One region of the Lysinibacillus louembei genome, then DNA from elsewhere that is predicted to be linked to it. Evidence: riboswitches for the same ligand, from Rfam matches in the RefSeq annotation. Region 1 holds a riboswitch; each other region holds the start of a gene.
The links. Region 1 has a riboswitch for cobalamin ahead of metE (5-methyltetrahydropteroyltriglutamate--homocysteine S-methyltransferase). Riboswitches for the same ligand answer to the same signal wherever they lie in the genome.
Positions count from the first base shown of each region.

Region 1 (7,935 bases):
ACAAAAAATATTATTATTAAATAGCTTAGGCTTGCTTGGCTATAATGGTCAGGATATGAAGCTAGGGCAGGATGAAAATTTGTCGCGCATGGAGTTTGCGGCGTGGCTTGCAGGCTTTTTCCATTTAGAAGGGGATAATTTTGAGCAACAAGCCAATGCGAGCTTGCAGGAGGAATATGTGTCCTCCTTGCAAGGCGATTTGACATATGGTGAGCTTAATGCAGCCTTGTTCCATAAAAAACTCAAGCTGGACAAGCCTGAGGCAACATTAACAAAGGCACAGTATATCGATTTTATTGTTGAGCATTTAAATGAGGATATGGGCGGACATACGCTAGTACAGATGGGCGGCTTTATGGAAGGACCTACAGGTGTGATTGATGATGTGAAAACAGCGGATGGCGCTGTGACACTCACAATTGATGGCAAAGACTATTTGTTATCAGGACATCCACGCATATCTGCACAGACGGATAATGCAGAAGAGTGGGCTGGTAAAAGGGTAGAGCTGTCTTATTTTACAACGAGCAATAGTAGTCATGGGCATCACCATGCTGAGCAGCAATCAAATGATGAGGCTGCCTTGCAATATGTTCAGCTAGAGCAGACAGTGGCAGAGGACAATACGAAAAGCAAATGGCTTATGCCCGCAATTATTATTGCAGTGCTTGCAATACTGGCATTGTTATTTTTGAAGCGTAAATAAAGGGAAGGGGCTGTTTGAAAATCCATTTTCAGACAGCCTATTAAAGTATAGTAAAGAAATAAAAATATTAAGAAAAGATAGCATTTTCATTTAAAAGTATGATACAGTAATAGCACAATTGAATAATGTGTAAGATTTGGTGTCAAGCGAAAGCTTGACTTAAAAGGGAAGTCGGTGCGAATCCGACGCTGTCCCGCAACTGTAAATCGGAGCAAATCACAAATGCCACTGGTGAGAAACTGGGAAGGCTGTGAGGCGCAGTGATGATAAGCCAGGAGACCTGCCAACATCTAGTACACACCAAATACCTACGTGGAAATAGGTGGTGAAAAGTAACAATTGTTACGAGTACGAGCGATCAAACAATAGCGAATGGAGCACCCATTTCGTGTTTTTTTGCAATGTTCGAATTTATAGCCATTTTCCATCAAAGGAAAATGGCTTTTTTGCGCACTTTAAAAATGACAAAGAGAGGTTGATGAAAAGCATGGCATATGTAGCAACAGCAATTGGTTATCCGTATATCGGAGAAAATCGCGAATGGAAAAAGTCATTGGAGAAGTTTTGGAAGCAGGAATTAACAGAAGACGAATTTGTCACACAGCAAAAGGAAATTCGTTTAAGTCGTATTGAAAAGCAATTACAGCTTGGCTTGAACATAGTTTCGGTTGGCGATTTTACCAACTATGACCGCATACTAGATACAGCGGTAATGTTTGGACTGGTACCAAAGCGTTTTAATTGGCAAGGTGGCAAAGTCGATTTAGCAACATATTATGCGATGGCACGTGGAAATAAAGATGCCGTTGCTTGTGAAATGACGAAATGGTTTAATACAAATTATCACTATATTGTGCCAGAATATGAAGGACAGACATTACAGCTTACAGAAAATACTTTATTGAAGCATTTTGTTGAAGTAAAGGCAGCATTTGATATTACAGCAAAGCCAACGCTTATTGGTCCTTATACATTTATCAAGCTAACGAAAGGCTATGACCGCGTATCGAAGGCATCCTTTGTCTTAGCCTTATTACCTTTGTATATACAAGTAATCAAGGAATTAGCAGCAGCTGGCGTACAATGGGTGCAGCTTGAAGAGCCTGCCCTTGTTACCACGTTAAATCAAGAGGAAATTCAACTTGTACAAGAAATATATGGACAGCTTACAACAGCAGCACCTGAAGTGAACATTATGCTGCAAACGTATTTTGAGTCGTTATCAGCCTATGAGCAGCTTGTTCAGCTACCAGTGCAAGGTATCGGACTTGATTTTGTGCATGGCTATCAGGATAATATGCAGGCATTGCGTCAGCATGGCTTCCCAAGCGACAAAGTGCTAGCGGCAGGTGTGATTAACGGACGTGATATTTGGCGTGCAAATTTAGCCGAAGTGAAGACAATGATACAGGCAATCGAGCAGCTTTCAGGTGCAAAGGAGCTATGGATTCAGCCTTCTTGTCATTTACAGCATGCACCGATTACAACGAAATTTGAGACAAAACTAGATAAGGTGCTGCTCGATGCACTCGCTTTTGCAGATGAAAAAGCAGTAGAAATTGTAGAGGTGGTTGCCAATTTACAAGGACAAGAATCAACGGCTATTTCTGCTAGTATGAAGGCGATTGAAGCTTTGAAAAATCATCCGATTCGCAACAACAAAGTAGTTCAGCAAGCGGTTCAAACAATTGAGCAAGCAGATTTTGAGCGCAGCACGCCATTTATAGAACGTTTAGCTATTCAACAAAAGGCACTGCAATTGCCGCTTTTCCCAACAACAACAATTGGTAGCTTCCCACAGTCTGATGAAGTCAAGCAAAAGCGCAACGCATGGCGCAAAGGCAATTTAACAAATGAGGAGTACAATGCCTTTTTAGAGCAGGAAACAGCACGCTGGATTGCCATCCAAGAGGAGCTGGATATTGATGTGCTTGTGCATGGCGAGTTTGAGCGTACAGATATGGTGGAGTATTTTGGTGAAAAGCTAACAGGCTTCGCATTTACAACAAATGCATGGGTCGTGTCCTATGGCTCTCGCTGTGTCAAACCACCGATTATTTATGGTGATGTAGCATTCGAGGCACCCATGACAGTGAAGGAAACGGTGTATGCACAAAGCTTAACAAAGCGTCATATGAAAGGGATGTTAACAGGTCCGGTAACGATTTTAAATTGGTCGTTTGTGCGTGATGATATTGCACGTAAAGATGTCACATATCAAATTGCATTAGCGCTACGAAAAGAAATTGAATCTCTGGAGGAAGCAGGTATTTCGATTATTCAAGTGGATGAGCCTGCATTACGTGAGGGGTTACCGCTGCGTAAAGAAAATTGGAATGCTTATTTAGAATGGGCAGTAGGGGCATTTAAATTAGCAACAGCAAGCGTCAAGGATGAAACGCAAATTCATACACATATGTGCTATTGCGAGTTCAACGATTTCATTGAGCCAATTAGCGCCTTAGATGCTGATGTTATTTCCATTGAAACATCGAGAAGTCATGGCGAATTAATTAACTCATTGCAGCATAACCCATACGATAAAGGCATCGGCTTAGGCGTTTATGATATTCATAGCCCCCGTGTGCCAAGCGAAGCAGAAATGTTAACAATTATGCAAGACAGCTTGCAAGTGTTAGCACGCAATCAATTTTGGGTCAATCCAGACTGTGGCTTAAAAACGCGCAAAGAGCCTGAAACAGTGGCGGCACTTGCCAATATGGTGCAAGCAGCCAAAACATTGCGTCAGCAAATCGAGCAAGTGATTTAAAGAGGTGTACACGATGGACCAGCAAATAGTTAAACATTACGAGCAAGTATTAAAAGCAAATATTATGCAAATTCAGCTTAACGGAGCTTCACTAACTTTGTCTGAGCAAGTAGCACAATTAGTGGCGAAGGATAGAGCAGACCAAGCTGAGATTCGTCGAGCCTATGATAATGTGGTACGTGAATTAATCGGAGAAGCGCTGTAATGAAAAAGAGTCACTTTACGAAGTGGCTCTTTTTTCATTTGCAAAAAATAGGAATTTATAGCAAAATAGAATTTGATATTTCTAATTTTTACATATATTTCACATCGTGGAGGTAAATAAATGAAAATTCAACAAGAGGGCGATTATGTCGTGATTAATAATTTTAAAATCGAAGGATACATTTTAGCAGAGCGCTGTGAGCAATGTGGCAACCCGAAAATTCGCAACGATCAATACGATGCTTATTTTTGTGCCTACTGCAATAAATGGCTTGAAGAGAAATGCACAGACCCCAACTGTCGTTATTGTCCACAAAGACCAGACAAACCGATACCAGAGGCATATGTGAAATGACCACTATTTATTTTGTACGTCACGCACACTCACATTACACGCCGGATGAGTATAATCGCCCATTGTCAGAACAAGGCTGGATAAAGGCACAAAAGTTAGTCAATGTATTTGAAGGAATTGATATTCAGGCAATCTATGCTAGCTGCTATCAAAGAGCAGTAGAAACTGTTCAACCGATTGCTGCAAGTAAAAAACTAGCTATCACTCAAGAAAAAGCATTGAATGAGCGCATTTTAGCAAAAAGCAGTGTTCCTGATTTCGCAAGTGCCATCGCTAAAGTATGGGCAGAGCCAACTTTCTTTTTTGATGGCGGAGAGTCCAATATAATGGCTCAGCAGCGGGTGGTACCAGTGCTAGAGGAATTATTAATGCGCCATCAAAATGAAAAGATTATCATTGGCATACATGGTAACATTTTAACATTGTTGTTGCAGCATTTTAATCCAAAATATGATATAGATTTTTGGCAAAGCTTGAAAATGCCAGATATAGTTGTAGCGAAGTTTAAAAATAAACAATTGCTTTCTACAACACGATTAATTAAGTAGGAGATACCTATGGAAATAAAAAATCATGGATATATATTTCAAAAATTTATACCGCTTCAAGAGCATGAGCTAACAAGCTTTGAGCAGCTAGCTGGCTCCTATGCTATTATTCAATCCGAGGGTAGATGGCTTATTTGCTATAATCGCTGGCGCAAGCAATGGGAGTTGCCTGCGGGAGGTTGTGAGGCAGATGAAACACCGAAACAATGTGCTGTTCGAGAATTGTATGAGGAAACGGGACAAATAGCAGCCGAGCTCTCTTTTTATGGGGTGCTAAAAAGTCGAAATATTCAAAATGATAATGTCAAATATAATCCAGTATATTATGGGGTAATAGAACAATTGATGCCTTTTGTTGAAAATGAGGAAACGGCTTGTATTTTACTATGGGATATGAGAGCAGCAATTGAGGCAATTGATGAAGTGGATTTAGCGCTCTTGCAGGCAATCAATCTTTTGTCCTTGAAGCGCCTTGTATGATATAGTTAAATCAATATATTAGAGGTGATTGTGATGAATCGAAAGATACTGAAACGGCTTCCTTTACACAAATTAATGGACTTAAAAGTTGATTACGCCTTTAAACAAATGTTCGGTAGTGAAAAGAATAAAGAAATTACGATTGTGTTTTTAAATGCTATTTTGCAACGAACAGGTCGTGATACGATACAAGAAGTGCTATTTGCTAATCAAGAAACTGGTGGCGAGTATGAAGAAGATAAGCAGTCGCGCTTAGACATTGTTGTTAAAACGCAAAAAGGCGAATGGATTAATGTCGAGATGCAGCTATCCAATCAAGAAGATATGTTAAAGCGTACATTATATTATTGGTCTCGTTTATACGCGGCACAACTACAAAAAGGAAAAGGCTATCGCACATTGCGTCCAACGATTACGATTAATATTTGTAATTTTACGGTTTTTGAGGAGCAAAATTATTATCATAGCACATACCATTTGTATGAAGATACGACTTTGAAGCGCTTGCAGCCAAAGGATGATGTATTAGAAATCCACTTCATCGAAATGAACAAATTTTTAAGTGCTTGGCATCAAGAGCAGCTCAAACCACTGGATGATATTTTAGCGAGGTGGCTGTTACTACTTGGCATGGTTGACGCTCGTAAAGAGCACGTCTATCAAGACATTTACCGAGAATTGGAGGTATTAGCAATGAAAGATGAAACTTTATTAGAAGCATTCAATGTATGGGAAAGCTTAAGCCAAACACCGGATACAATCATTGCATACCAATCTCGTCTAAAGGCTATTTTAGATGAAGAAGCGCGTTTGGATGATGTGCGTGAAAAAAGCCTGCAGGAAGGATTAGAAAAAGGGTTAGAAAAAGGGCTTGAACAAGGTATTGAACAAGGTATCGAAAAAGGCGTGCTGAAAGTAGCCAAGGAGCTAATCGCATTAAATTTGGATATGGAAACAATTCAGCGAGCGACAGGGTTAACTGAGCAAGAAATTGAGAAATTACGTAAGAAGTAGTAAGAGGTATTAGCAATGAAAGATGAAACTTTATTAGAAGCATTCAATGTATGGGAAAGCTTAAGCCAAACACCGGATACAATCATTGCGTACCAATCCCGTCTAAAGGCTATTTTAGATGAAGAAGCGCGTTTGGATGATGTGCGTGAAAAAAGCCTGCAGGAAGGGTTAGAAAAAGGGCTTGAACAAGGTATCGAAAAAGGCGTGCTGAAAGTAGCCAAGGAGCTAATCGCATTAAATTTAGACATGGAAACAATTCAGCGAGCGACAGGGCTAACTGAGCAAGAGATTGAAAAGCTATGTAGCGAGTAGATTAAGGTATTACTCGCTGCATAGCTTTTTTGTTTAAAATCCTAACTTCCCAAATAAACCTTTACGTGCGTCTAATTCCACTTTGTGACTACAATCATCACAGGCAAATCTGCCGTTCATATTTTGTTTATAGAGCTGATACTTGCGAGTGCCTTCTAAAATTTTGAAATCCTTTTTGCAACAAATACAATTTGATACGTAATAAAACATTTTGATTTCCTCGCTTTCATCTCGTTTCTTCTATTATAGCATGCAATTTTCAGAAAATATTGTGACATAAAGGGAAACTTTCAATTGGGGGTGTTAATACAGAAGAAAGTGCAACACTTCCTGCAAATGAATCAATAGACCTATTGTATATACTTAGTAATGTTTTTATACTAACATTAAAGTATCGAAATGTTACTAAGTGAAGGGGAGAAGGAAAATGACAGCAGTTTTTGGCAAATGGCAGGATTGGACTTGGTTTGAGCGCATATGGCTTGCTTTGTTCACCGCAATTAATTTCATTTTATTTTTTGCATGGAATGACACGATATTAGGATTAATTTCATCCATTTCAGGGATGCTATGCGTCGTTTTAGTTGCAAAGGGAAGAATTAGTAATTACTTTTTCGGCATCATCCAAACGGCAACATATGGCTATATTGCATACACGTATCAATTGTATGGAGAGTCGATGCTGAATTTATTATTTTATTTACCAACACAATTTATCGGTATCTATATGTGGCTAAAGCATAAAAAGCCTGAAAATGAGGCAGTGCATGGAGAAACGATTTATGCAAAAAGACTTTCTATGAAGCAATGGTTAGTTGTTGTGGTAGCCTTTGCTATTGGTGCGGTGCTCTATGGGTGGCTTTTAACGTCAATTAATGCACAGCAAGTACGAATTGATAGCATGGCGGTAGTTTTGTCTGTCATCGCACAAATTTTAATGATTTTACGCTTTGCGGAACAATGGATTATTTGGATTTTAGTCAATGTATTAACAATTACACTATGGGTTATTACACTTGTGCAAACAGGTGGCAATGATTGGACGATGGTCGTGATGTGGAGTGCCTTCTTAGCAAACTCAGTGTACGGCTATGTGAACTGGCTACGCATTGCGAAAGGGCAGGTGAATGGACAATGAAAGTAGGGTTTTATGGTGGGAAATTTATGCCATTTCATCAAGGTCATTTGTATAGTACATTAAAGGCGAGTGCCATGGTGGATAAATTATATGTCATTGTTTTATATGATGAAGCACGTGATCGTAAGCTTTGTGCGGAGGGCAATATGCTATACGTTCCATATAAGGAGCGGGCATTATGGATTTCCCAGGAGACGAGAGATTGCTCGAATATAGAGGTGCTTTATATAGAGGATGCTGACTCGCTGGATGAAGATTATAATTGGTTTGAAGGTGGCAAGCGCATTAAAGCAGCAATTGCTGAGCCAATTACCCATGTATTTAGCTCTGAGAGCAGCTATAGCAAATGGTTTGATGTGATTTATCCAGAGGCGGAGCATGTCGTATTAGATGAACAACGTCAAATGT
Region 1 is NZ_CP137624.1:3,222,094-3,230,028, reverse strand. Features, by position in the region: gene R6U77_RS16070 (hypothetical protein) at 1-706, shown strand, start outside; cobalamin riboswitch at 827-1,008, shown strand; gene metE (5-methyltetrahydropteroyltriglutamate--homocysteine S-methyltransferase) at 1,194-3,476, shown strand; gene R6U77_RS16060 (hypothetical protein) at 3,490-3,681, shown strand; gene R6U77_RS16055 (hypothetical protein) at 3,802-4,035, shown strand; gene R6U77_RS16050 (histidine phosphatase family protein) at 4,032-4,583, shown strand; gene R6U77_RS16045 (NUDIX domain-containing protein) at 4,593-5,063, shown strand; gene R6U77_RS16040 (Rpn family recombination-promoting nuclease/putative transposase) at 5,097-6,077, shown strand; gene R6U77_RS16035 (hypothetical protein) at 6,093-6,389, shown strand; gene pnuC (nicotinamide riboside transporter PnuC) at 6,817-7,527, shown strand; gene nadR (multifunctional transcriptional regulator/nicotinamide-nucleotide adenylyltransferase/ribosylnicotinamide kinase NadR) at 7,524-7,935, shown strand, end outside.

Region 2 (7,935 bases), 1.2 Mb from region 1:
TCTTTGACATTTTCAATTGGATAAGTAGGCTCCACCGTTCGATTAAGGAATGTTGTATACCAGCCCATTCCTGCATTATAAACAGCTGATGAAACTACCTTTAACGGTGCATCTGCTTGAAATTGTACGTAGTTATCTGTAAGCGTAAAATGCTTTTTTGTAACAGGTGCAAATAAATTCTCACGGGTCATCCTTGGTAGCTGTGTTACTTGTGGCTTTGGTAACTCTGGATGAGCATATGTCGCTACCTTTGCTCCATAGACATCCGCGATTTGCGCTTCGAGCAGCACTTCATGCGGTTTACCGAAAGCCTTCACTTGCCCCTTTTCCATTAACAAAAGCTCATCGCAATATAAGGAGGCTAAGTTCATATCATGAAAAACAGAGACCACTGTTAATTCACATTCTAATGCTTCCTTACGAATCATATCTAGTATTTGCTGTTGATGTGCAATATCTAGATGATTTGTCGGCTCATCTAATAGTAATAGTCCTGCACATTGTGCCAAAGCCTGTGCGATAAATGTACGTTGCTGCTCGCCACCCGATAGATATTCTAAATAAGCATGCTCATAGTGTTGGACACCTGTTTGCTGCATCGCCGTTTGTACAGCGTGTTCATCCTGCTCTGACCAGCTAGAAAAAAAGCTAGATTGATGTGGATAACGTCCAAGTGACACCGCATCACGTACAGAGTTTGAAAAAGCATTCGCATGTAGCTGTGGCAGCACTGCCATCTTTTTGGCTAGCTCCTTCGTGGAATATGTACCAACTTCCTTGTCATCAATTAACACGCGACCACCTGTTGCAGGAAGAACACCACTAATAACTTTTAGTAATGTAGATTTCCCACTACCATTCGGCCCAAGAATGCCAACAATTTTCCCTTTTGGCACTGTAAATGACACATCCTGAATAACCGGTGTAGTGCCGTAGCCGCCAGAAATATGCTCCACTTTTAGCATTATGCTCCCCCTTTTCTACGTTGTTTGTAAAAAATATAAGCAAAAATGGGTGCACCGATAAATGCTGTGATGACACCTATTGGCAGCTCTGTTGGTGCAATAATTGTACGTGCAACTAAATCGCAAATAATGAGCAGGCTAGCGCCATTAATAAATGATAAAATTAACAGCACTCGATGGTCTGCCCCAACAATCAATCTCACCATATGTGGTACGACAAGCCCGACGAAGCCGATTGTGCCTGAAACAGCAACAGCTGCACCTGCTAGGATAGAGCCACCTGCTAAAATTACATATTTACTGCGTTTCACATCGACACCTAAATGCTTGGCACGCTCTTCACCATAAATCATCGCATTTAGCTCACGACGATTCAGCCAAATCAATAGCACACCAATAAGGACAAATGGCAAAACCATTTGTACATATGGCCAACCACGCATCGATACACTGCCTAGCAACCAGCCCATAATCATACGCAGCTGCTCTCCTGTTAAGGCAATCATTAATGAAATACAGGAGCCTAAAAAGGAGCTGAAAATAACGCCTGTTAAAATAAGCGTTTCCATTTTCATCGTTTTATCCACAAAGCGTGCAAAGGTCATGACAATAATCATTGTAATTGCTGCACCAATCATGCTAAAGATTGGCAATGTAAAAATCCCAAGCATCGGTAGCGAAATTGAAAAATAAATGGTAGCGACCGCACCAACTGATGCACCGGACGAAATACCGAGCGTATACGGATCTGCCAACGGATTTTTCAATAAACCTTGGAACGCCGCACCAGCAATAGCTAGAGATGCGCCAACAAGCGCCGCAAGCACGACACGCGGCATGCGGATATTCCATAAAATGCTGTACGCTGTAGGATCAGCCTCTTTATTCCATAAAGTAGATAGCGGTATGTTCACTGAACCTACCGCTATCCCTAACCATATACTAATCAGCAGTAATGCAATCGATATACTATATGCTATTACGCTTTTTTTATTTTGGCTCAGTGGAAACGCCCCCTTTGTTAATGAGCGCTACAAATTTTTATTTAAACAAATCTGGATAAATAGCTTTTGCAATTGACTCAACGCCATCTGCAATACGTGGGCCTTGACGATTTGTTGTAGCATCATCGATTGCATAAACTGCACCATTTTTCACAGCGTCCATTTCAGCAAATGCTGGATTATTTAAAATTGTATTCACATCATCAGCATATGTTACAAGAATTGTGCTAGGGTTGCTTGCAACAAAATCCTCTGCACTGTACATTGGCCAGCCATCTGCTTCAACAGCATTTTTCACATTGATTGTCTGTAGCATTTCATTCATAAATGTATTTTGACCAACTGCATAAATATCAGGTGTTGCTCCAACGACAACAAAAGCTGATTTTTCTTCTTGTCCTTCTACTTTTGCTTGAAGCTCAGCTAATTTCGTTTGTATAGCCTCTTCAATCTTTTGCGCCTCTTCTACTTTGCCTGTTAGCTTGCCGATTTCCTGTATTGTTGTATAAGTCTCTTCAAATGTTGAAGCATTTTTCACAACGAACACTGTCACTCCAGCTGCCTCTAATTGCTCTACCGCTGCTTGCTCTGTATTCATGCCATGTGCAAAAACGATATCAGGCTGTAATGAAATAACTTTTTCAATATCTAATTCATAGCCGCCAACCTTTTCTTTGTCTGCTACTTCTGGTGGATAATCATCGTTATCTGTCACAGCAACTACTTCATTTCCTAAACCTAAAGCAAATAAAATCTCCGTATTTGATGGAATTAACGAGACGATTTTCTCAGGGGTCTTCTCTAATGTAATTTCTCTCCCTAAAGAATCGGCTACCGTTACAGGAAATGCCGCTACTTCCTCTTGGCTCTCTACCTTTGTCTCATCCTGTGTTTGTGGCTCCTTATCATCTTGTCCACATGCCGCAAGCAAGCCTGTTGCCAACAGCATTGCCATAAAAATTGACCAAAACTTCTTCATTTGAACTTCCTCCTAAAATATACTCTGAAGTATCATTGTCTCCAGTTCAAAACTTGTACTATTTACCAAAGGTTTATTTCAATTCAACATATAAAAAATGCAAATAAAAAATCCCTCGACATAGACGAGAGATAATAAATGGACGCTCAAAAAAGCGTTGCCATCCTATCCTCGTAGGCTGTCATTGGCGTTATACGAAGGCAGGTCTCCTGGCTTATGCATCAAACGTTTCTAGCGCCTTCCCAAAAAATCAGTGGCATATTGCTAGAAACTAGCATTTACAGTGGCGGGACCGCGTCAGATTTTCACTAACTTCCCTTTTACTCCTTGCTCGCTGCAAGGAACCTTACGTACTACATTATGAACTTATTGACAATGAAAAAATCTCAATGTCTCCATTACAATTATAACGGAAATATTGAGATTGTGTATAGGTTAAATATGATAGTTATACTCAAGGTAAATTCTTTCTTCTCTATATTTGATCAATCGCTGCTTCTGCTAATTTTTTTATTGTCATATCGTCCATCGGTGGATTGTGCAAGCCTGCCCTTACATCGCGATAATAACGCTGAAGTGGATTATTGCGCTGTAAGCTTTTTGCACCAACTAATCTCATTGCCTTGTCAACAATTTGTAGTGCATTGTTTGTTACTACATGTTTAGCAATATTGAGCTCATGCTGTACAAGCTTTTTACGTGCTGGATCTGCATAAGCCTGTGCTGCACCATATAATGTAAACCTTGCTGTCGCAAGGGCTAAATCCATTTCTCCAATGAGTGCTTGCACATTGGGCAAATCGCTTATTGGTCCTTTTAAGCTATTTGGTTTATGTGTTGTAGCAAAGTGCACTGCGTAATCACGTGCAGCTTGTGCGATCCCTAAATATGTAGCAGGAACAAGCAAGCTCCATCCATTCACTCTAAAGCCTGTAGAATAGCTTGGAATTTCAACCAAATCAGTTGGATTAAGCTCAACATTTTGTAATACTAAATCATGGCTACCTGTACCACGCATCGCAATGACATCCCATGTTTCATCTATAGAAACACCTTTCGCATCATGTGGAATAAGGAAAAACCCAACTTTCTCCTCACCCTCTATCCAAGCAGATGTTAAAAAATAATCAAGCTCTGGTGCCCCAGTTGTATAATTTTTACGACCATTAATTAACCAGCCTGATGCTGTTTTTTTCGCCGTTGTTAGCGGCTTACCGCCGCGCGTTGGGCTACCCATTGCAAACTCACTCACTGCCCGATTAATAATTGCTCCCTTTGCCACTTCCTGTGCAAAGCTTTGTAGCTTCGCTGGCTCCCATCCTTCTTGCTCAAACAAATCGCCTACCGTTAATAAGGTCCACCCGATTGTTAGAGCTGTACTTGCATCATAGCTTGCCAGCGTTTCATGTAATAAAATGGCATCGTAAATATTGAAGCCTTCCCCACCTAACTGCTTTGGTAAAGTAATTTTCGTATAACCTATCTCCCTCAATGCATGAATATTTTCATGTGGAAAACTTGCTAGCTCATCAATTTGCTGTGACCGACTTTTAAATGACTCCTTAAGCGTAGCGATTTTCTGTAACCACTCTCGCTGTGCTGCTGTTTTAATGAAAAGCTGTTTATTCAAAATAGCGGCCCCCTCTGAATTTCCAATGATATTGAAATTGATTGTACGTTGTGTAGAAATGGAAGTCAATCTTTCATTCCTAGTTTTTTAATAGGCTTTATGCATTTTATTCAGCATCGCTAAAGTGTGATACGGCTTTGAAACATTAAAAAACTGAGGATGCCTATGTTAGACATCCTCAGCTTCTATTTTCGTTACATTCTTTCTGGTGCGCTTACGCCGATTAGCTTTAAAGCATTCGCTAATGTTGTGCGTACAGCTGTAATTAAAGCAAGGCGCGCCTCTGTTAATTGCTTGTCCTCTGCATTGATTACTTTTTCTGCATTGTAGAAGCTGTGGAATGCGGCTGCTAGCTCCTGAATATAGTTTGCAATACGGTGCGGTGTACGATGCTGTGCTGCATCTGCTACAACTTGTGGGAAGGCACCAATTTTTTTCAATACATCCACTTCTTTTTCAGCTGTTAATAGCTGTAGATTTTCCATGCTTGCGCGGAAGCCTTGCTCCTCTGCTTGACGGACGATTGAGCAAATACGTGCATGTGCATATTGTGCATAATACACTGGGTTTTCATTTGATTGCGATACCGCTAAATCAAGGTCAAAGTCCATATGTGAATCGCCTGCCGTTTTCACAAAGAAGTAACGCACTGCATCTAAGCCAACTTCTTCTACAAGCTCACGCATTGTTACTGCATTACCTGTACGCTTTGACATTTTAAATTTCTCGCCATTTTTATAAAGCTGTACCATTTGAATGATTTCTACTTCTAATGTATCACGCGCATAGCCAAGTGCCTCAATTGCTGCCTTCATACGAGGAATATAGCCGTGGTGGTCAGCGCCCCAAATATTGATAAGCTTATCAAAGCCTCGTACAATTTTATCCTCATGGTAGGCAATATCTGGTGTTAAATATGTGAATGAGCCATCGTTTTTGATTAATACGCGGTCTTTGTCATCACCAAATGTTGTCGAGCGGAACCAAGTTGCTCCTTCTTCTTCAAAAACGTGACCATTCGCTCGTAATTTATCTAATGCCACTTCGATTTTACCGTTTTCATATAGCGATGTTTCTGAATACCATACATCAAACTCAACGCGGAAGTTTTTCAAATCGTTTTGTAATTTTTCAAGCTCTAGCTGTAAGCCATGCTGACGGAAAAATTTGAAGCGTTCTTCATCGGATTTATCTAAAATGCTTGCACCATACTCTTCAGCCAATTTACCTGCAATGGCAATAATATCAGGACCATGGTAGCCATCCTCAGGCATTTCTGCCTCCATACCTAATGCTTGCTTGTAACGAGCCTCTAATGAATAAGCTAAGTTATTAATTTGATTGCCCGCATCGTTTATATAATATTCACGTGACACTGCATAGCCTGCGAAATCTAATACGTTACATAATGAATCACCAACAGATGCACCACGCGCATGTCCTAAATGCAGGTCACCTGTTGGATTGGCTGATACGAACTCCACTTGCACTTTTTCACCCGCACCAGTCGTTGAGCGACCATATGCGTCTCCCTGTTCAAGCACTGCTTTGACAACACCTGTTAAAAGGTCTTTGCGCACTGTAATATTAATGAAGCCTGGTCCCGCGATATCGATTTTCTCAATATTGGCCGCAGCTAAATCAATATTTTCAATAATTGCTTCTGCAATTGCGCGCGGTGGTTTTTTCGCAAGCTTCGTCAGCTGCATGGCAATATTTGTTGCAAAATCCCCATTAGCTTTATCCTTTGGTGTTTCTAAATGAATTTTTAATTCCGTGCCTTCTTCGATTAGCTGGGCTTTCGTCACCGCATGTGCTAATGCCTCTTTAATCGTTTGTTGTAATTGCTCAACCGCGTTCATTATTGTACCTCCGTATAATAAATTTCTAATTTATAATTGCCTGCCACTGCACCGCTGACGATTAAATCATAATGTGCAATAAACTGACCTTGAATACATTCCTCATTTGGTTCAAATGCTAAAGCATATGTTTTTGTAACGAGCGGCAGTGTACCATAGATGCTTTCATAATGCCCATTTTCTTTTTGCTCCATATTGAGCGGCAAACGCATATTGACATCGCCTCCACGCAAAATAAAAGCCTGTCCATTTGCTAGCTTCACCGTTGTTCGAATATGTGCTTCTTCCTGTACTTCTTCATAGCGTAAATAGTAGCTTCCTGCCTTTTCCACATAGGAGCCTTGCAGCCACATTTCATACGTTTCGAGCTCCCCATCTGTTGGGATAATGGATGACACAAGCTTAATTTTTACTTTTGTTCCTACATCCTGCATGGGCGGTACACTCCTTTTTTATAAATGACTATAACCTTATTATTATAGGATGTTTTTTAGTGTTTAGGCAAGGAAATAACAAAAAGGGTGTTGAGAAAGATTGTACTCTCCCAACACCCTAAAGTTTATATTTTTTGTCCTATGTATTTCTCTAAATTGCGATATTTATTCAATAACCTTCCTATACCTACTAGTGTGCTAAACAACCCTCTTTGTACACGCAATGATTTGCCAGCTATCAATGTATTTTGCAATTTTAAAATTAAAGCTAGATGGAAAAGGCTTTTCGGTACACCTTGCTCATTCGTTAGCCCATCATCCATTAATCCATAATGAATGCGGACAGACTCCTCGAATTGCGATGGCGGTGTTAATTTTACTTGAAAGCGTACATCTTCATGATGGCGATTATTAAATGTATGCGCTATGCCTTTGTCAGCAGTAATGGATTGTCCCTTTCCTAAAATATAATTTCGCTCTCCCACTGTAACAGTTAATATACCTTCCAAAACGATAAACTTTTCCACAAACTCATCATGACAATGTAGCGGAGGTCCCTCTCCCAATGGAGGCAATGTCACCTCAATTAGTAAATGCTCTCCATTTGTAGCCGCGGCTGTCTCAATAAACGTAATTTGCTCACCTGTATACTTATGCTGTACTGTTGCTGCTAGCATTACTTCACCCTCCTCAACATTAGTGGGCTCATTATAAAATACAGAGGTTAAAATTTAGTTAAAAAAACGAGAATAGCTAAAATTTTTTATATTTTCCCTAGCCTAATATAGTAGGTGAGGTGCACAAGATTATGCTTTAAATTGAAACCTTTACCAATCAACACCGTCGAAATTACAGAATGTACAATTTATTTTTAAAAGGAGAAGTAGAGATGCTAAAAAAAGCTATAATTCCAGGAATTTTATTGCTTTCAGCTTTATTAGTTGGATGTAATAACAAGAACGAAGAGCAGGTTCAAGTAATAGAAAATGAACAAAATGTAGCAGAAAGTGAGCATGGAGAATTATTATCAGAATTAAATAACGAAATAATAGCATCAATTA
Region 2 is NZ_CP137624.1:486,293-494,227, forward strand. Features, by position in the region: gene R6U77_RS02345 (adenosylcobinamide amidohydrolase) at 1-965, opposite strand, end outside; gene R6U77_RS02350 (FecCD family ABC transporter permease) at 965-1,945, opposite strand; gene R6U77_RS02355 (ABC transporter substrate-binding protein) at 2,007-2,948, opposite strand; cobalamin riboswitch at 3,131-3,313, opposite strand; gene R6U77_RS02360 (acyl-CoA dehydrogenase family protein) at 3,424-4,578, opposite strand; gene argS (arginine--tRNA ligase) at 4,773-6,440, opposite strand; gene R6U77_RS02370 (YwiB family protein) at 6,440-6,874, opposite strand; gene R6U77_RS02375 (cupin domain-containing protein) at 7,000-7,551, opposite strand; gene R6U77_RS02380 (topoisomerase) at 7,764-7,935, shown strand, end outside.
Region 2: linked by a shared signal. The riboswitch ahead of R6U77_RS02355 (ABC transporter substrate-binding protein) and the one ahead of metE (5-methyltetrahydropteroyltriglutamate--homocysteine S-methyltransferase) in region 1 are both predicted to bind cobalamin.

Region 3 (7,935 bases), 120 kb from region 1:
CCATGAAGAATTGAATAATATGGCATTTTACACAACGGATAACCCGCAAGCGGTACTGACTAATCGGCAACGCTTAGCAGCAGAAATCGGCTATGCTATACAAGATTTTGTTTGTCCACAGCAAACACATAGTGCGACCTTCCAAAAGATTACCACACAGCAAAAAGGTAACGGTGCAGACAGTCAAGCTTCAGCCATTCCAGAAACCGACGCTCTTTATACATATGAGCGAGGCATTGTGCTGTCGATTTTCACAGCCGATTGTGTACCTGTCATTATTACAAATGAAGTTACGGGGCTTTGTGCTGTTATTCATAGCGGCTGGCAAGGGACAGTGAAAGAAATTACTGTGAAGCTGCTACAGCAATTAATCGCAGAGGGCAACAATCCATCTGATTTGCGTATACAAATCGGTATGGCGCTAAGCCAGCAACGCTTTGAGGTCGATGCGGATGTTTACGAGCAATTTCAAGCGCTTGGCTATGCGGATGATTTCAGCTACTTCCATGAGCCAACACAGAAATACCATATCGATAATCAATTGACAGTGCAGCAGCAACTATTGCTATCTGGTGTGCCACTTGAAAATATACAAATTGACCGCACTTGTACATACGATGCGGAACAAGGCTTCTCCTACCGCCAGCAAAGGGATTGTGGGCGACATTTAATCTTTGTTGTAAGAAAGTAAATAGATCGCATGGAATGGAATATTCCGTGCGATTTTTATTTTGTAAAGAATCACACATTGACGTACACCATACTATACTGTATTATACACAGTATATAAGGAGTTGATAAGATGAGCTCATTAATCGAGTCTTTTACAACAGAATTAAGACGCGGGACGTTGACATTAGCTGTGTTAAGTCAGCTCGAAACACCTCAGTACGGTTATTCACTTGTTGAACGGCTGGAGCAAGCAGGTGTTAGCATTGAACAAAATACGCTGTATCCTTTATTAAGACGCTTAGAAAAGCAAGAACTGGTGACGAGCAGTTGGGATACAAGTGAAAGCAGACCACGTAAATATTACGTGATTAGCGACTATGGTCGTGAAATTTTCGAACAGCTAAAGCTAGAATGGCTCACTTTAGCTACTGAATTAACTACTTTACTACAGGGAGGACATCAATCATGAGGTTAATTGAGGCTTATGTATATGAAGTAACACGCAGATTACCTAAAAAAGCTCGACATGATATAGCGCTTGAGCTTACATCAACAATTGAGGATATGCTACCAATAAATTATACGAGTGAAGATGTGCAGATTGTTTTAGAGAAGCTCGGCAACCCTGCTGATTTTGCAGCAAATTACCGAGACGAGGAACGCTATTTAATTGGTCCCTCACTTTATGATTCATATATCGATACAATCAAACTCGTATTGCCTTGGGCGCTCGTTATTGCGCTTGTTGTTCAGGCGATTCAAAGCTTTTCCTTGCTAGATGGGGAGCAAGTTATGTTGACAATGCTGTTGGAATTTATTAGCTTCAGCATTCCAGGCTTAATTGGTGTGGCACTACAAGTTTTATTTTGGATTACGATTACCTTTGTTATTTTAGAGCGCAGTGGTGTAAAAAAAATACAGCATGGTGAGGAATGGACAATTGATGCATTACATGCTGTACAAATTATTCCTGATAGCAAACGTATTTCTATTGGTGAAATAGTAGTGGAAGCCGTTTGGATTGTTATTTTAACAGCTGGTTACTTAACAGCGGAGCATTTTATCGGTGTTTATCAAAAAGCTGAAGGCGATCATTTATTGTTAATGACACCTATTTTCCAGCAGCAAACATTGCTTGCCTGTCTGCCACTTTTATTGCTTGCTGTAGCACTAGAAATAGCGCTGCTTTTATATAAACTCAAGCAGCGCGCATGGACGATGAATATAGCCATTGCCAATCTTATCGTTAAGCTTATTACAACGATTATCAGTATCATTATTATTAGTCATGATAATCTAATCAATAACGAGCTAGCCCCCTATTTAGCTACTATTATGCAGACAGCACCCGCAAAAATAGAGCAAGGAATTAGCGCTATTATTTTTGCGACAATCATCATAATCATTATTACAGCTTGTATCGATATCTACAAAGGCTGGCACAAGGCGAAGGAGCATTAATTCCCTGCTATCATTCGCCCAAGTGGCCCATCCTCTACGATGATATCTTCAATGTCGTACACCGAAATTGGGAACATTGGCAAGCCATAATAATACGGTGCTAAGTCATATAATTGGAAAAATAAAACGAGCGTTTTGTCCGCAATATAGAAAAATTGATTCGGCTCAATTGCCGTAAATGGCTCTATAGTTGGGATATCACGCTCTTTAATTTGCGCCTGCACATGCTTCGATAAAACACTTACATAAGCGCTATCAGGCTTAAATAAGTCCTTTAGCTGGCACAGCTGCCCCTTTTTCAAGTCAAATGTCAATGGTTGCACGTATGTCATTCCATGTGCTGCATGATAAAAATAAACGTAGTTTGATAGCGTTAAGCTAAACACATCACGTTGATTATTTTTCAGCTCATATGTGCCAAGCATTTGCTCAATCGTGGACGGCAAATCTCCCGCTTGTTTGTTGATAAGCTGCTGTGTTTCATGTGCAATCGTTTGGTTAATAAAAAATTGCAATGACGGATTGTGCATTTGTACAGCCTGAGGGTAGTAAATAATTTGCTGTGGCGATTTCTGCACAGTATGCGTTTGCGTTGTAATTGGAAATGTAAAAGACAAGAAAACCAACTCTTTCTTTGTTTTTCCACATTGTATGCGTGAGTTATGCTTATGCTACATATGTGGTAAAAGTTTATGAGCGATTTCTTGTCTTATTTGATCACTTTTTGAATCTATTTGATCACTTCCCGAGCCTATTTGATCACTTTTCCCTGTTATTTGATCACTTCTCTACCCTAAGCGATAAATCGGTGTTGAAATTTCCTTATACAATCTGGCAATATCTGCTTCAAGCACCGCAACAAGCACCGCTGTTGCTGGCCCAGCCGAGCTTGCCATATCTAGCTCACAGCTAAGCGCTTGCCCAGTAAATGCAGTGATTTCTGTGCCAATCCCCTTTGAGCCACATGGCCATATTGCTTGAATAATACCAGCTTGCCATAACGTATAAAGCTCATGTAGGCTCGCTATATCCTGCATATGCTCCATCACCTGCTGTCCTACTAGTGGTTGCCCAATGACAAAATAATGGCAGTTCTCTGTCGTTGGTTCCAAAAGCTTTTTCCCTACCATCGTCAAGCTGAAGCCTGACTGCAATGCTGAGAAATTTGATTCTGTTGACCCTGTAATCGGGGGTAAAGCTTTTCCTATTTCATCAAATTGACGCTGACAGCCCTTTACATAGTCATCCCATGCAGCATCACCTGTAAAGTTTGCGAGTAGTAAATGACTTGGCTCTGCACCTGCACACCATTGCTCTAACAGCGTGACACGCGTCGCAAAATAGGCGACAATTTCATTTGGTACTTTTACTATATCCGCCTCTTTTTCACCGATACAGCCTGCATTGTCGATTGTTAAAATAATATTTCCATCAATTTGTATGGCATTTCGCATCGTGCTATCCCTCCACTTTCACGCGCTGTAGAAGTGGGGCACAGAGCCATGCCACAACGATGTTGATAGCTGTCGCAAGCAATAAATTCGGCACTGCAGCTATAAAAAAGGCTGGTGAAATTAAAAAATAAAATGGCAATGTGGCAAGCACACCGTTTGCAACCAACGTCCAAAGCCACTTTATTTTATCAAAGCCCTTCTTATGTAAATAGGCAAACACTAAAATAATCACAAACATTTCCAATGCAATAATTACATGCAAGGGACCAAGTGGCATACCTGAGCTGACTGCTGTCGCTATATGGCCTAAAGTGCCAGTAAAGCCTGCATAAATTGGTGGTAATACAAATGCGGCTAATAGTGCGGGAGCTGAATCGAGCGCCGCTGAAGCCGTCGCTGAAACAGGAATTTTTACAAGTCCACCTATTGCACATAATGCCGCCAATAACGCAGTTAAAACAAGATATCGTAAATTTGCCTTCGTCATTTTATGTCTCCTTTATTACTTGTGGAATGCCATACCAAATACGTGTCACCTGATGGCTATAGGCAAACATCGCTTGATATAGCCTCCCGCATGTATCGCGTAAAAATCGCTGCTCTTTGTCAAGTGGGACAATGCCTCGCCCCATATCTGTGCAAACACAGACAAGTGTTGCCACCTTATCCAGCTGCCCTAGCTTCTCCATCAACTGTTCTACTACTTCATCCTCGGTTAAGTGTATGAGCTGTTGAACAAGCTGCTCGAAGCGTCCAACAATGACAACATCTTGTGTAGTAAAAGCGGAACTTTCAGGGATTTCTCCTTCAAAAACATACTGTCTGTAGCTTTGATAATACTGTTTCACATACTTTCGCTTGCCATTATAGGCACCTCCGATGTAGATGTGCATCGCTCTCCCTCCTTCCATGCAGAAAAATGTGACCACGTACAGCTATATATCGTCGAATGCTCTGCATAAACGCTATTAAATGGATGCTGTAAAAACTTCACAAGCAGCAAACGAATTACCCCTCCGTGCACAACGAATGTATAATCACCTGGCATAATAATAATTTGCTTCATTGCTCTCTCTACACGCGCTGTAAAATCGATAAAGCTTTCCCCATCTGGTGGTGTTACTTGCAATGGATCAGCCAACCACTTTTGATAAAGTGGATAATCCTTCAATTCCTCATATGTTTTCATTTCAAACTGTCCAAAATGCAGCTCTCGTAAATCAGCATTCGCCTTATAAGGCACATATGGGAAATAGCATGCTGCTGTTTGTCGGCATCGCTGCAAATCGCTTCCATAAACAATAGAGGGCCGCACTGTCAGCTGCACTGGCGTTAAAGGTAAGATTGGCTCATCCGTATGCCCAATATATTTGCGTTCAACATTTGCCTTCGTTTTGCCATGTCGAATTAAATGAATAGTAATAGCGTCCCCCATAATAGTAGCTCCATCCCTTCATAAAGAGCTCCAAGCAAATCGCCTGTCATGCCGGCAAAATTTTTCTTGGACCAGTGTCGATAATACAATACACCTAGCAATGCTACACTGTATAAAATAAGTAGTGACCATTCACCTGTGTACAAAGCATAACCAATAACTAGCATGCTATAAATAGCGCAGACAATGCCTACAGTTCTTTGCTGCACACGCTCCTTAAAATAAGCCGCAAGACCTGTCGTTTTAGCGCTGTTCATTGTCATGAAATAGAGTAACATAGCGAGGCGAGCTAGCAATGGAACTGCTATAAAATACAGCATATCCACCTCGCGCAATAGCGCCTCATACAAAAAGGCAATTTTCAATAGTAATAGACTGACAACAGCTAACACACCAAATGCCCCAACACGTGGATCATCTAAAATTGTTAAACGCTTTTCCTGATCACGATATGAAAAAAAGGCATCGCTTGTGTCGATAAAGCCGTCTGTATGTATACCACCAGTGACAGCAATCATTACGATTGTTAAAATAATGGCAACCACTAATGGCGACAAGTGAAGCCAGTGTTGATTGAGCTGCAAAAAGCCAATTGTAGCTGCACCTGTCAGTAAGCTTAAAAGGGGCATAATGGCATACATCGCTGTCACGTTTTGATTTGTTAAAGGCAGCTCTCGTTTAATTGGCACTGCGCTAAAAAACTGTAGGCAAAGCAATATTCCTGTATAAAAATGCTTCAATTGAATCTCCCTCCTACTTCCAGCGCATGCTCCGTTGATGGTCAATTTCATAGGCTTCATCACAGCTTTCAACAATCCATTGATGCAGCTCCCCTAATAGTTGCCTATAGCGCTCTGTTTCTTCATAAATGGATGCTGGCTCATCCAAAACCTCATTGGAAACAAGCAATAACGTCATGCTTTGTTGCTGTGTCGTTGCAACATATTGCTTCCACATTTCGATATGCTCCTCAATATGATGAGGTGCCTTGTATAAAACATTTGCTAGCCATGTCGTTAAACAGTCCCATAAAATAACGGCATCGTGCTCTAGCATTTGTAGCCCCTGTGGTAAAGTATCTGGCACCTCCAACGTGTGCCAAATCACGCCACTCTTTTGACGGTCTGCTTGATGGCGCGCAATTCTTGCCTGCATTTCTCTATCGAATGCGACACCTGATGCAATATATGTAAGTGAGCGCCCTTCAGCAAGCTTTTGTGCGTAGCGTTCTGCAAAGGCACTTTTGCCACTGCGCACACCACCTGTGATAAATATTAATCGTCCCATATATGGTCACCTGCTATATGTGAATTAGAATAGCTGCCAAGCAATGTTGCCTGACAGCTATGTTACATTATATCTTATTTAAAAAGCTCTGGGTATACTGTTTCTTCCTTTGTCCCACATGCTGTTCATAATAAAACTACCGCTAATGGCTTATACCATTAACAGTGAATTTTATGATGCGTCCTCTTTTCGCTTTTTCATTGGATATGATTTCGTAATAAACTCAATTTCCTCGTGTCCGCTCATTTGGTTGACATAAACCGCCATGACGAAAAATACGTTTGCCAGCAGCCCTAAATAGTCAAATAAAATTTCTGGCACATCGCGCTCCTCGCTTACTTTATGTAATGCACGGAAGGATTTTTTCGCTTCGCTACGGCATACATGTAAACGTGCTGCTGCCTCTACTCCTTGCGGTAAAACGAAGCGATCAATTTGCTCTTTTGTATGTGCTACATAAAAATCGTAGCGATCGCTTAAAAACTGCAGGTCCTCTTCTGTAACAGCAAGCTTGCCACGCACAGAACCGTTCACATGATAGGCCATCGGGTGTAGCTTCTCTAAATCTTCACGCACAATTTGTACATTGTCCCCCTCTAATGTAGGAAAAACCGTACCAATACTTGTTGTTAATGAGTCTGTACGAATTTCAAAATCAACTAAACAGCTTGCCTCACGCATAAATGGGTAGCAAATATAGCGCATATCTTTCTTTACCAAGTCCATCTCCTCCTTTTTCGTTTGAATAAGCTTTCATCGGAAATGAAAAAAGCCACCCGTCAGAATGGGTGGCAGAAAATTGTTTACAAAGCAAATGATGCAATATTCTATTGCCGTGCATTCTCTTTAGTTCCGAAGAGTATTATGACGATTAGAAAAAGATAGGTCTCCTGGCTCGTGCTGTTTTCTCCTGCGAAAGCCTTCCCATCTCAAGGACAGTGGCATGATTTCACGTTACAAGCACATACAGTTACGGACATAGCTTCGGCATCTCACCGAATTCCCTTACATCTTTTCCTTGCAAGCATTATTCAATTAGTTAATAATCTATCATATTTTTGAGCATTTTTGTAGTATGACATCTAAATTGTATTCAAACAATCTGGGCACTTTCCATACACTTCAAATTTATGTGCCTCTACTTCAAAGCCTGGCAAGCTGCCACCGAGCAAATCCATCGGGCATAATGACAATTCCTTTACGCTACCACATTCACGGCAAATGAAATGATGGTGGTGGTGCTCTGATTCACAGTGCATGCGGAAATTGCGCTCGCCCTGCATTTCGGTTTCTTCCAAAATATCTAGCTCAACAAATGTCGCTAAATTGCGATAAATCGTATCAAAGCTCATCCCTGGAAAGTCTTTTTTCAACACATCCAATAAATCACGAGCCGTTAAATATTTGTCTGTTTCCTCAAACATTTGTAAAATGAGCTCTCGTTTATCGGTTTTTTTATAGCCATTGTCCTTTAAAATTTCCCATGCTCGTGTTAAATTCATTGCGCAACCTCCTGAACTTTTATTTTCTTTCCAACAATCACGCATAATAAAATGATAATAGACGTTACAACAATTGTTCCACCTGGTGCTAAATTTAAATAAAAGGCACTAACAAGCCCAATAA
Region 3 is NZ_CP137624.1:3,343,898-3,351,832, forward strand. Features, by position in the region: gene pgeF (peptidoglycan editing factor PgeF) at 1-691, shown strand, start outside; gene R6U77_RS16695 (PadR family transcriptional regulator) at 803-1,141, shown strand; gene R6U77_RS16700 (hypothetical protein) at 1,138-2,133, shown strand; gene R6U77_RS16705 (DUF3298 and DUF4163 domain-containing protein) at 2,130-2,750, opposite strand; gene R6U77_RS16710 (hypothetical protein) at 2,922-3,587, opposite strand; gene R6U77_RS16715 (ECF transporter S component) at 3,592-4,074, opposite strand; gene R6U77_RS16720 (bifunctional adenosylcobinamide kinase/adenosylcobinamide-phosphate guanylyltransferase) at 4,076-4,480, opposite strand; gene R6U77_RS16725 (histidine phosphatase family protein) at 4,432-5,022, opposite strand; gene cobS (adenosylcobinamide-GDP ribazoletransferase) at 4,995-5,762, opposite strand; gene R6U77_RS16735 (bifunctional adenosylcobinamide kinase/adenosylcobinamide-phosphate guanylyltransferase) at 5,776-6,309, opposite strand; gene R6U77_RS16740 (hypothetical protein) at 6,481-7,035, opposite strand; cobalamin riboswitch at 7,173-7,353, opposite strand; gene R6U77_RS16745 (Fur family transcriptional regulator) at 7,392-7,811, opposite strand; gene R6U77_RS16750 (metal ABC transporter permease) at 7,808-7,935, opposite strand, start outside.
Region 3: linked by a shared signal. The riboswitch ahead of R6U77_RS16740 (hypothetical protein) and the one ahead of metE (5-methyltetrahydropteroyltriglutamate--homocysteine S-methyltransferase) in region 1 are both predicted to bind cobalamin.

Region 4 (7,935 bases), 1.1 Mb from region 1:
CACGTGTACTAGAGGCATTGAATATTGATTTTATTGATGAAAGTGAAGTATTATCACCAGCAGACGAGGAATTCCATTTATTAAAAAGCTCGTTCAAAGTACCATTTGTATGTGGTGCACGTAATCTTGGCGAGGCAGCAAGACGCATTGGTGAAGGCGCAAAAATGCTGCGCACAAAAGGAGAGCCAGGTACAGGAAATATCGTGGAGGCAGTGCGTCATTTACGTGAGGTGAATGCGCAAGTGCAAAAAATCATTCATCTAGATTCCGCAGAATTAATGACAGAAGCCAGGGAGCTTGGCGCACCATATGAAGTATTACTAGCGATTAAAGAGGCAAAACGTTTACCAGTTATCAATTATGCGGCAGGAGGTGTAGCAACACCAGCTGATGCAGCACTAATGATGGAATTAGGGGCAGATGGTGTATTCGTAGGGTCAGGCATTTTTAAATCGGAAAACCCTGAGCAATTTGCGAAGGCAATCGTGCAAGCAACAGCGAATTATCAAGATTATGAGCTGATTGCTCATTTATCAAATGGCTTAGGTACACCAATGAAGGGAATTGACTTAGCTACATTGTCGACACATGAAAGAATGGCTACGCGTGGTTTATAAGGAAAAGACTGTTGGGGAAGTTTCTGTTTTCCTCACAGTCTTTTTCTATATTAAACAGTATTTATGAATCTATAAGGAGAGAAAGAACGTATATTAGTTAATTAGAAAACGAAAGGGGAGATATGATGAAACAGCTTTATATTAAACAAAAAATATTAAGCCTAAGTGGGAAGTTTACTGTGAAAAATGAGCAGGGAGAGGATGCCTATTTCGTTGACGGGAGCTTTCTGCAAATTCCGAAGACGTTTACAATATTTGATACGTCGAGAGCTGAAGTGGCAGTTATCACAAAAAAGGTTTTTAGTTTTTTACCAACATTTTTTGTTGAAGTGAATGGACGAGAAATGGTGAAAATTAAAAAGGAATTCAGCTTTTTAAAGGCACGTTATTCTATTGAAGCAGAAGGCGTTGAAGTACGTGGTAATTGGTTTGATATGAATTTTACATTACTAAAGCATGGTGAAGTAGTTGGCAGTGTGAAGAAAGAATGGTTTACGTGGGGCGATAGCTATAAAGTGGAAGTATTAGATGAAGCATTAGAGAAACTTATAATCGCAATCGTTGTAGCTATTGATTGTGTAAAGGCAGATCATGCAGCGGCAGCATCAGCAGCAACGTAAAAAAATGTGCAAGCAGCCGTTGTGAGTAGATTTTTAGCGGAATGATTAAATGAGGCTGGGACAAAACCCATCCCCAAATTCAAAAGCCGGTGAAATTTTACAATCAGTAAAATTTCACCGGCTTTCATTTTTGGATTAAAAATAAGGATCTCTTCTGATAAAATTAAGTTACCACACAAAATCAATCTAGAAAGAAGGATCCTTATGTTTAAAGATTATAACATGAATCAATTAGTTTTACCGCTGGATGTTGAAATAAAATTACAAGAACACGATATCGCCTTCTCTATTCATCAATTAGTGGAAAGTATCCCCACAGAAGCTTTCGCTCCTTTTCTGCAACAAACCGGCTGTCCAGCCTATCACCCACGTATGATGCTCAAGCTCATTTTATGTGGCTATACCCAATCAGCGTTCTCTGGTCGCCGAATTGAAGACCTGACGAAAGATAGCCTTCGTATGATGTGGCTTGCGCAAGGCTATCAACCAAGTTACCGTACCATCAATCGTTTCCGTGTCCACCCATTGACAAAGGAATTGCTTCGTCAATGTTTCGTGCAATTCCGTTGTCAACTGGTGAAGGAGGACCTGATTGCGCAAGAAGCCATTTTTATTGACGGCACGAAAATCGAAGCAACTGCGAACAAATTCACCTTTGTGTGGAAACGTTCGATTGAAAAATATGAAGCGAGTTTGGTGGAAAAATCAAACCAGCTGTATGAGGAATTACTGCAACAACAAATTATACCAGCCATCGAACAAGAAGTGGAAACGCAGCTGTCCATCACTGAATTAAAGCAGGTGGCAGAAAAATTAGAAGAAGTCGTAGCCGACTATACAGAAAGAATCGAGCAATCCGAAAAGGCACAAGAGCGAAAGCAGCTACGAAGTGAACGAAAAACACCGAAACAACAATGGAAGCAAGTAAACGAGTGGATCACCCGCAAACAGAAATATGAACGAGATTTTGCGATTTTCGGCAAACGGAATAGCTATGCCAAAACAGACCCTGATGCAACTTTTATGCGCATGAAGGATGACTACATGCAAAATGGCCAATTAAAAGCGGGCTACAATTTACAAATTGCGACAGAGGGACAGTACACATTGGCTTATGGCATTTATGCGAATCCAACGGATACGAAAACGTTGATTCCCTTCTTGGATGAAATCGAGAGACGCTATTTTCAATTGCCACAACATATCGTAGCCGATGCCGGCTATGGTAGTGAGCCAAACTATGAAGATGTACGAAACAACCGAAAGTGTGAACCTGTGATTCCCTATACGCATTATCGAAAAGAGCAAAGCAAAAAATACCAACAAGACCCCTTCCGAACAAGTAACTGGATGTATGATGAAGAGTTGGATACCTATATCTGTCCATACCAGCAAAAAGTAACGTTCCGCTATGAGTCAACACAAGAAGACAAAGAAGGATTCCAACGAACGTTTCGTATCTATGAATGCGAAGACTGTACCGGTTGTCCATTTCGAGAGAAATGTACGAAAGCCCAAGAAGGCAAGTCACGGAAAATCAAGGTAAATGAAAACTGGGAACAACAAAAAGCATATGTACGTACAAAGCTTTCAGAAGCCAAAGCAGGAACTCTCTACCGTCAACGAAAAGTAGATGTAGAACCAGTTTTTGGCTGTCTGAAGGCTAATTTAGGTTTTACTCGCTTTTCGGTTCGTGGTCAATCGAAGGTGGAAAACGAAATCGGCTTCGCTTTGATGGCCGTGAATCTACGAAAGTATAGGTGGAAGAGGAAATCTTCTTCCAGTTCTTCCTTTCACACATCAAAAAATCGAAATCACCTGATGCGATTTCGATTTTTTGTATGGACTAGAACTATTTATGTCCCAGCCTCAACGTCACGTTTTGTAAGGGAGTTTAGTATAATCGATTTTTACATAACAAGCTGAGGATGCTCGTAACGCACATAGGAGACACCACAATTGAAGGCAGCCTCCATTGCGGTTTTTGATGCTTCCTTAGCGAATGGGTGACTTGCATCGACAACACAAGTAACTTCGTGCTCTGTAATCATATCAACCATTTCATGGACAGATAAAGAATTCATTAAAAGAGTCCCAGCTAAACAAGTGTTTTTTGTTATGACACGATGACCTTGCTGCTGCAATGTAATGGCTAATTCACGTGTTTCATTTATTCCTTCTATAAATAAAATCATCTGCACCCTCCTTATACTAAACTAAAAAAAGCTGTATCTCTAAAGTAAAGAGATACAGGCTATGAGATTTCATGTTGAAAAAGCGTGTATATGCTAATGTATACACATTTTTGTACATTCGATGTCTCGCCTATACTTCTCCCTCCGAAAAGCAAGTGACCAATTAAATAAGCAGGTTTCCTGGCTCGTGCTTCGTTTTACTTTCACATCTTCCCATTCCAGTGAACAGTGATTGGCGTGATTTCATCTGCACTTACAGTAGCGGGGGCTGCATTAGCTTTTCACTAATTTCCCTTTTACCTCAGCATTGCTAAGCACTCATTTAACCATCATATTCGATTATGTTTTTACAATAACATATTTCCCCAAGATTTCAATAGTTTTTTGTCTCCATTCAGCAAGCTAAACCGTTTGCACTACTGTAATAGCCCGTATTTCGTTTTGATGCGCTCCAGCTTCTCACGTATAGGCTTTTCTAATAATAATAAAAAGATAACATTTGATATTGCGTAAACAATCATAAAGGGCACAGCGGAGGTTAAGGCAACAATGTAAGCACTCCAGCTAAATACCCCGTACATCGAGATTGTTCCCCAAATGTCCATACCGAAAGAGAAAAAAATACCTGCAAACATACCAAATAGAATTAAAGGGATTTTTTTATGCATGATGCCAGTTTTCCCTAGTAGCCCTGCAATAAAGCCAATCATTCCCCACATAAACATTTGGAATGGCGTCCAAGGCCCTTGTCCGAAAAACATATTGGATACTAGGGCGGAAATAGCGCCTGTTAAAAAGCCTGCCTCTGCACCAAGTGAAAAGCCTGTGATAGCAGTAATTGCTGCAACAGGCTTGAAGCCTGGTGTCACAACAAACAATGCGCGCCCGGCTACAGAAATGGCGGACATAACAGCAATCACTAAAATTTCACGTGGCTGTGGCTTACGGCGTTCAAATGATAGGAAGAACGGGACAGATGCTAAAATGATAATAACAATCGAAATAAAATAATATTTTCTATCAGCAAATAGCGTAATACCTGCATATAAAGTAAGTGGGATAGCAATGAAAATAACAAGGAGTGAAATAGCTAAACGCATGTTTTTTGACATAGTGTAACGACATCCTCACATGTAATGGCATTGCTCAATTGTTCCCGTGATATGCGGTGTGCTGCTGTTGTATAAAAGCTATTGCCACTATAAAATGCACGTGGCTCATCTTCTGACACGATGCTGCCATCGAAAAACAGGGCACATCTGCTGCTATATTGCGCTGAAAATTCAATATCATGTGTCACCATAATAATCGTCATCCCTTTTGCCTGCAAATTGTTCAAGATGTCTGCAAGCTCATTCTTTGCCTGTGCATCAAGTCCCTTTGTTGGCTCGTCCAGTAACAAAATTTTTGGTTCGATTAACAACAGCTTAGCGAGCGCTAGCTTTTGCTGCTCACCACCACTTAAATCATATGGATGGCGCTTGACTAGATGCGTCAATTGGAATAATTGAATCGTTTCCTGCATTTTTTCTTTCGTTATTTTATGTAAATGAGCCATATCCTCAAGCTCTTGCTGCACGGTTTTTTGGACAAATAATGTTTTAGGGTCCTGTGGCAGCAATGTTAAATAGTGTTGATATAATTGCTTATTACTATAGCTTTTTAATGGCTTATTAAATAAAGTGACCTTGCCACGATAAGGCTTTTGAAGCCCTGCTAAAATGGACAATACCGTGGATTTACCAGTTCCATTGCCACCGAGTATTGTTAAAAACTCCTGCTCCTTTACTTGTAAATTGAAATGATAGATGATATCCTGCCCGTTTTTTTCATAGCGAAAGGCAATATCCCTTGCCTCCAATACAATATTTTCTTTATTTTTCTGTATGATGGGAGGCAGCGTGATTGCGGGAACTTGTTGCTCCTTCAGCCAGCGCTGCCCTTCACGAATGGTCAAAGGAATCAGTCCTTCACCATTCAATAAATGAAAAATTTTTGTGGCTGTCGGTAAAGCTGTAATCATTGCATGATTTGCTGGCAATGTCTTTAAAATTTCGCGTGGGGAACCATCAAATAAAATTGTTCCTTTATCCATTATCAGCACACGATCAGCGAGTGGAAGTACCTCCTCAAGGCGATGCTCAATCAAAATAATTGTAATGCCAAGCTCTTTGTTTAAGCGGTGCAATGTTTGAATAAATTCCAATGCTGCAATCGGGTCAAGCTGTGATGTCGGCTCGTCTAGCAGTAGTAATTTTGGCTGCATAACCATAATAGAGGCTAAATTTAATAATTGCTTTTGTCCGCCAGAAAGCTCAGTTGTCTTTTGATGGAACCATTTTTGAATGCCGAAAAAGTTAGCCATTTCCGCTACTCTACGGCGAATTGTCGCTGAATTCACACCAAGACTTTCTAAGCCAAAGGCAAGCTCATGCCATACTTTATCTGTAACAATTTGATTATCAGGATTTTGAAAAACATAGCCAATATTAGCTGCTGCCACTTCTGCATCGAGCTGCTCTAAATCACAGCCTTGATAAAAAATATGTCCTGTCCTGTCACCATATGGGCATAGCTCACGCTTAAAATGACGTAGCAACGTGCTTTTGCCACAGCCAGATTGTCCGATGAATGCAATGAATTCACCTTGCTGAATCGTTAAATCAATATTTTTTAATACGGGCTCTATCTCATTTGGATATGTAAAGCTTACATTGTCGATTTTAACGATCGCCATTTGAACGCCTCCCTTATTTCGATAATGAGTGGGATAGAGAGCAGCAGCAAGTAGCTACTGTAAAATAAAATGCTCCCAATATCCCATTTGAGTGCACTAAAGGTTGGATAAAAATAAAAGGATGTCGTACCAAGAAAGCCAGCAGCTAAATTCGTAAGAAAAAGCACTAAAATTATTGCTAAAACGACGCCATCACGACGTTCAAAGACAAACAATGAGAAGGCTGATCGCTTCTTAATGCCATAGCCACGAGCCTTCATAGAATCCGCTGTATCAATCGCATTGTCCAATGCCCAAGTAATTAAAATAGATAGGATGCGTACGATACATTTAATTCGATGCCAAAGGGAACCAGCTGTATAATCCATCCCGATTACTTTTTGTGCTTGGACAATTTGTGCTAGCTGATGACGAAAGCGTGGCACTAAGCGCAATGAAATGGACAATGTAAGTGATAGGGCTGGCGATACCTTGCCGAATAAATAAATAAATTTATCGGATGTCATCACAGTGTTGTAGCTGCTAAACCATAGCATTACTGCTACAAGCATTGTGGCAATGGCAAGTCCATACATAATGGCTTCTACAGTAACGGCATTGCCGTTTAAATAAAATAATTTAAGCTGTCCATTATGACTAATTAAAGGATTAATCATCGCCATTAGGAAAAACAGTGGTACATATAGCTTCCAATCCTTAAAAAACAATTGTCTACGCAATGCAATATTTAAGCTGATTGCTGAAAAAATAGTGATAACTAAGTACACGGGGTGCATAAAAAACATGGATAAGCCAATTGCTACGACAAAAAAGGAAAAAAGCACGATTGGGTGAAATGTTTCAAAGGCCTTCATTTTATTCACCTGCCCAATAATGTCCTAGGTCGCGACCTAAATCGACTGTATAATGCCATTCGATGACGTCGCCATCTTGTAAAACATACTGACTGCATCCGTAATTAGGGAATACACCGTTGACGTTATACATCCACCCACTTAATTCACCTGCACTAAATTCATATAGATGGTTGATACCTTCTATATAAACACTACTATAAATGTTTTCATTTGCTCCCTGATATTCCATTTGGATTTTATGCTCCTTTGTAGCACGCTGTAATATATCCCAAACGGTATCATTTTCAGATAACAGCTCATAGGTCGTCGGCTTTAAAATAACACCGCTTTTCGGCACATATTTTTCGCTTTGCAGAGCTGGGTCTAGTAAATCCCAATGCTGAAGTAATGTATCAACACGAATTGCAATCGTTACAGTGCGCTTTTGTGGTGCAGGCTCCTGCGTTTTTTCTACTTTTTTTTCTTTAGGCTTTTCAGCTGGTTGTTTCGTTTGGTTGTTTGGCTCTATTTTTGTACTTGGTGTTTTTGTAACTTCCTGTTTTTTTTCTGTTACCGGTTTTTCTTCCTTTTGCGTTTCAGGCTGTGTTTTTTGTTCCTTTACTTGCTCTTTAGGCTGTTCCTCTTTTGCAGGTTCCTTGACCTCTTCCTGTTCAGCAGGTTCAGGCTCAATCGGCTCTGGTTCTTCTGGCTGCGAAGGGGAGGGAGGCGTAATGCTTTGCTCCTCCTCCTGCATTTTTTCAAATTCCTCAACGGATTGAAGGCCACAAGCAGCTAAAAATATAACGACTAGTGTTAGCAATAAAACATGTACAGTTTTTTTCATTTTATTGCTCCACTACCTTTAAGAAATTGACATACATTTTTGCTGCATGTGCACGGGTAATGGAATTAGTAGGATGAAATGAACCA
Region 4 is NZ_CP137624.1:2,085,706-2,093,640, forward strand. Features, by position in the region: gene pdxS (pyridoxal 5'-phosphate synthase lyase subunit PdxS) at 1-617, shown strand, start outside; gene R6U77_RS10325 (LURP-one-related/scramblase family protein) at 743-1,237, shown strand; gene R6U77_RS10330 (IS1182 family transposase) at 1,442-3,163, shown strand; gene R6U77_RS10335 (precorrin-6A/cobalt-precorrin-6A reductase) at 3,148-3,432, opposite strand; cobalamin riboswitch at 3,586-3,769, opposite strand; gene R6U77_RS10340 (ECF transporter S component) at 3,849-4,544, opposite strand; gene R6U77_RS10345 (ABC transporter ATP-binding protein) at 4,523-6,169, opposite strand; gene R6U77_RS10350 (energy-coupling factor transporter transmembrane component T) at 6,142-7,023, opposite strand; gene R6U77_RS10355 (DUF4430 domain-containing protein) at 7,025-7,849, opposite strand; gene R6U77_RS10360 (S-layer homology domain-containing protein) at 7,851-7,935, opposite strand, start outside.
Region 4: linked by a shared signal. The riboswitch ahead of R6U77_RS10335 (precorrin-6A/cobalt-precorrin-6A reductase) and the one ahead of metE (5-methyltetrahydropteroyltriglutamate--homocysteine S-methyltransferase) in region 1 are both predicted to bind cobalamin.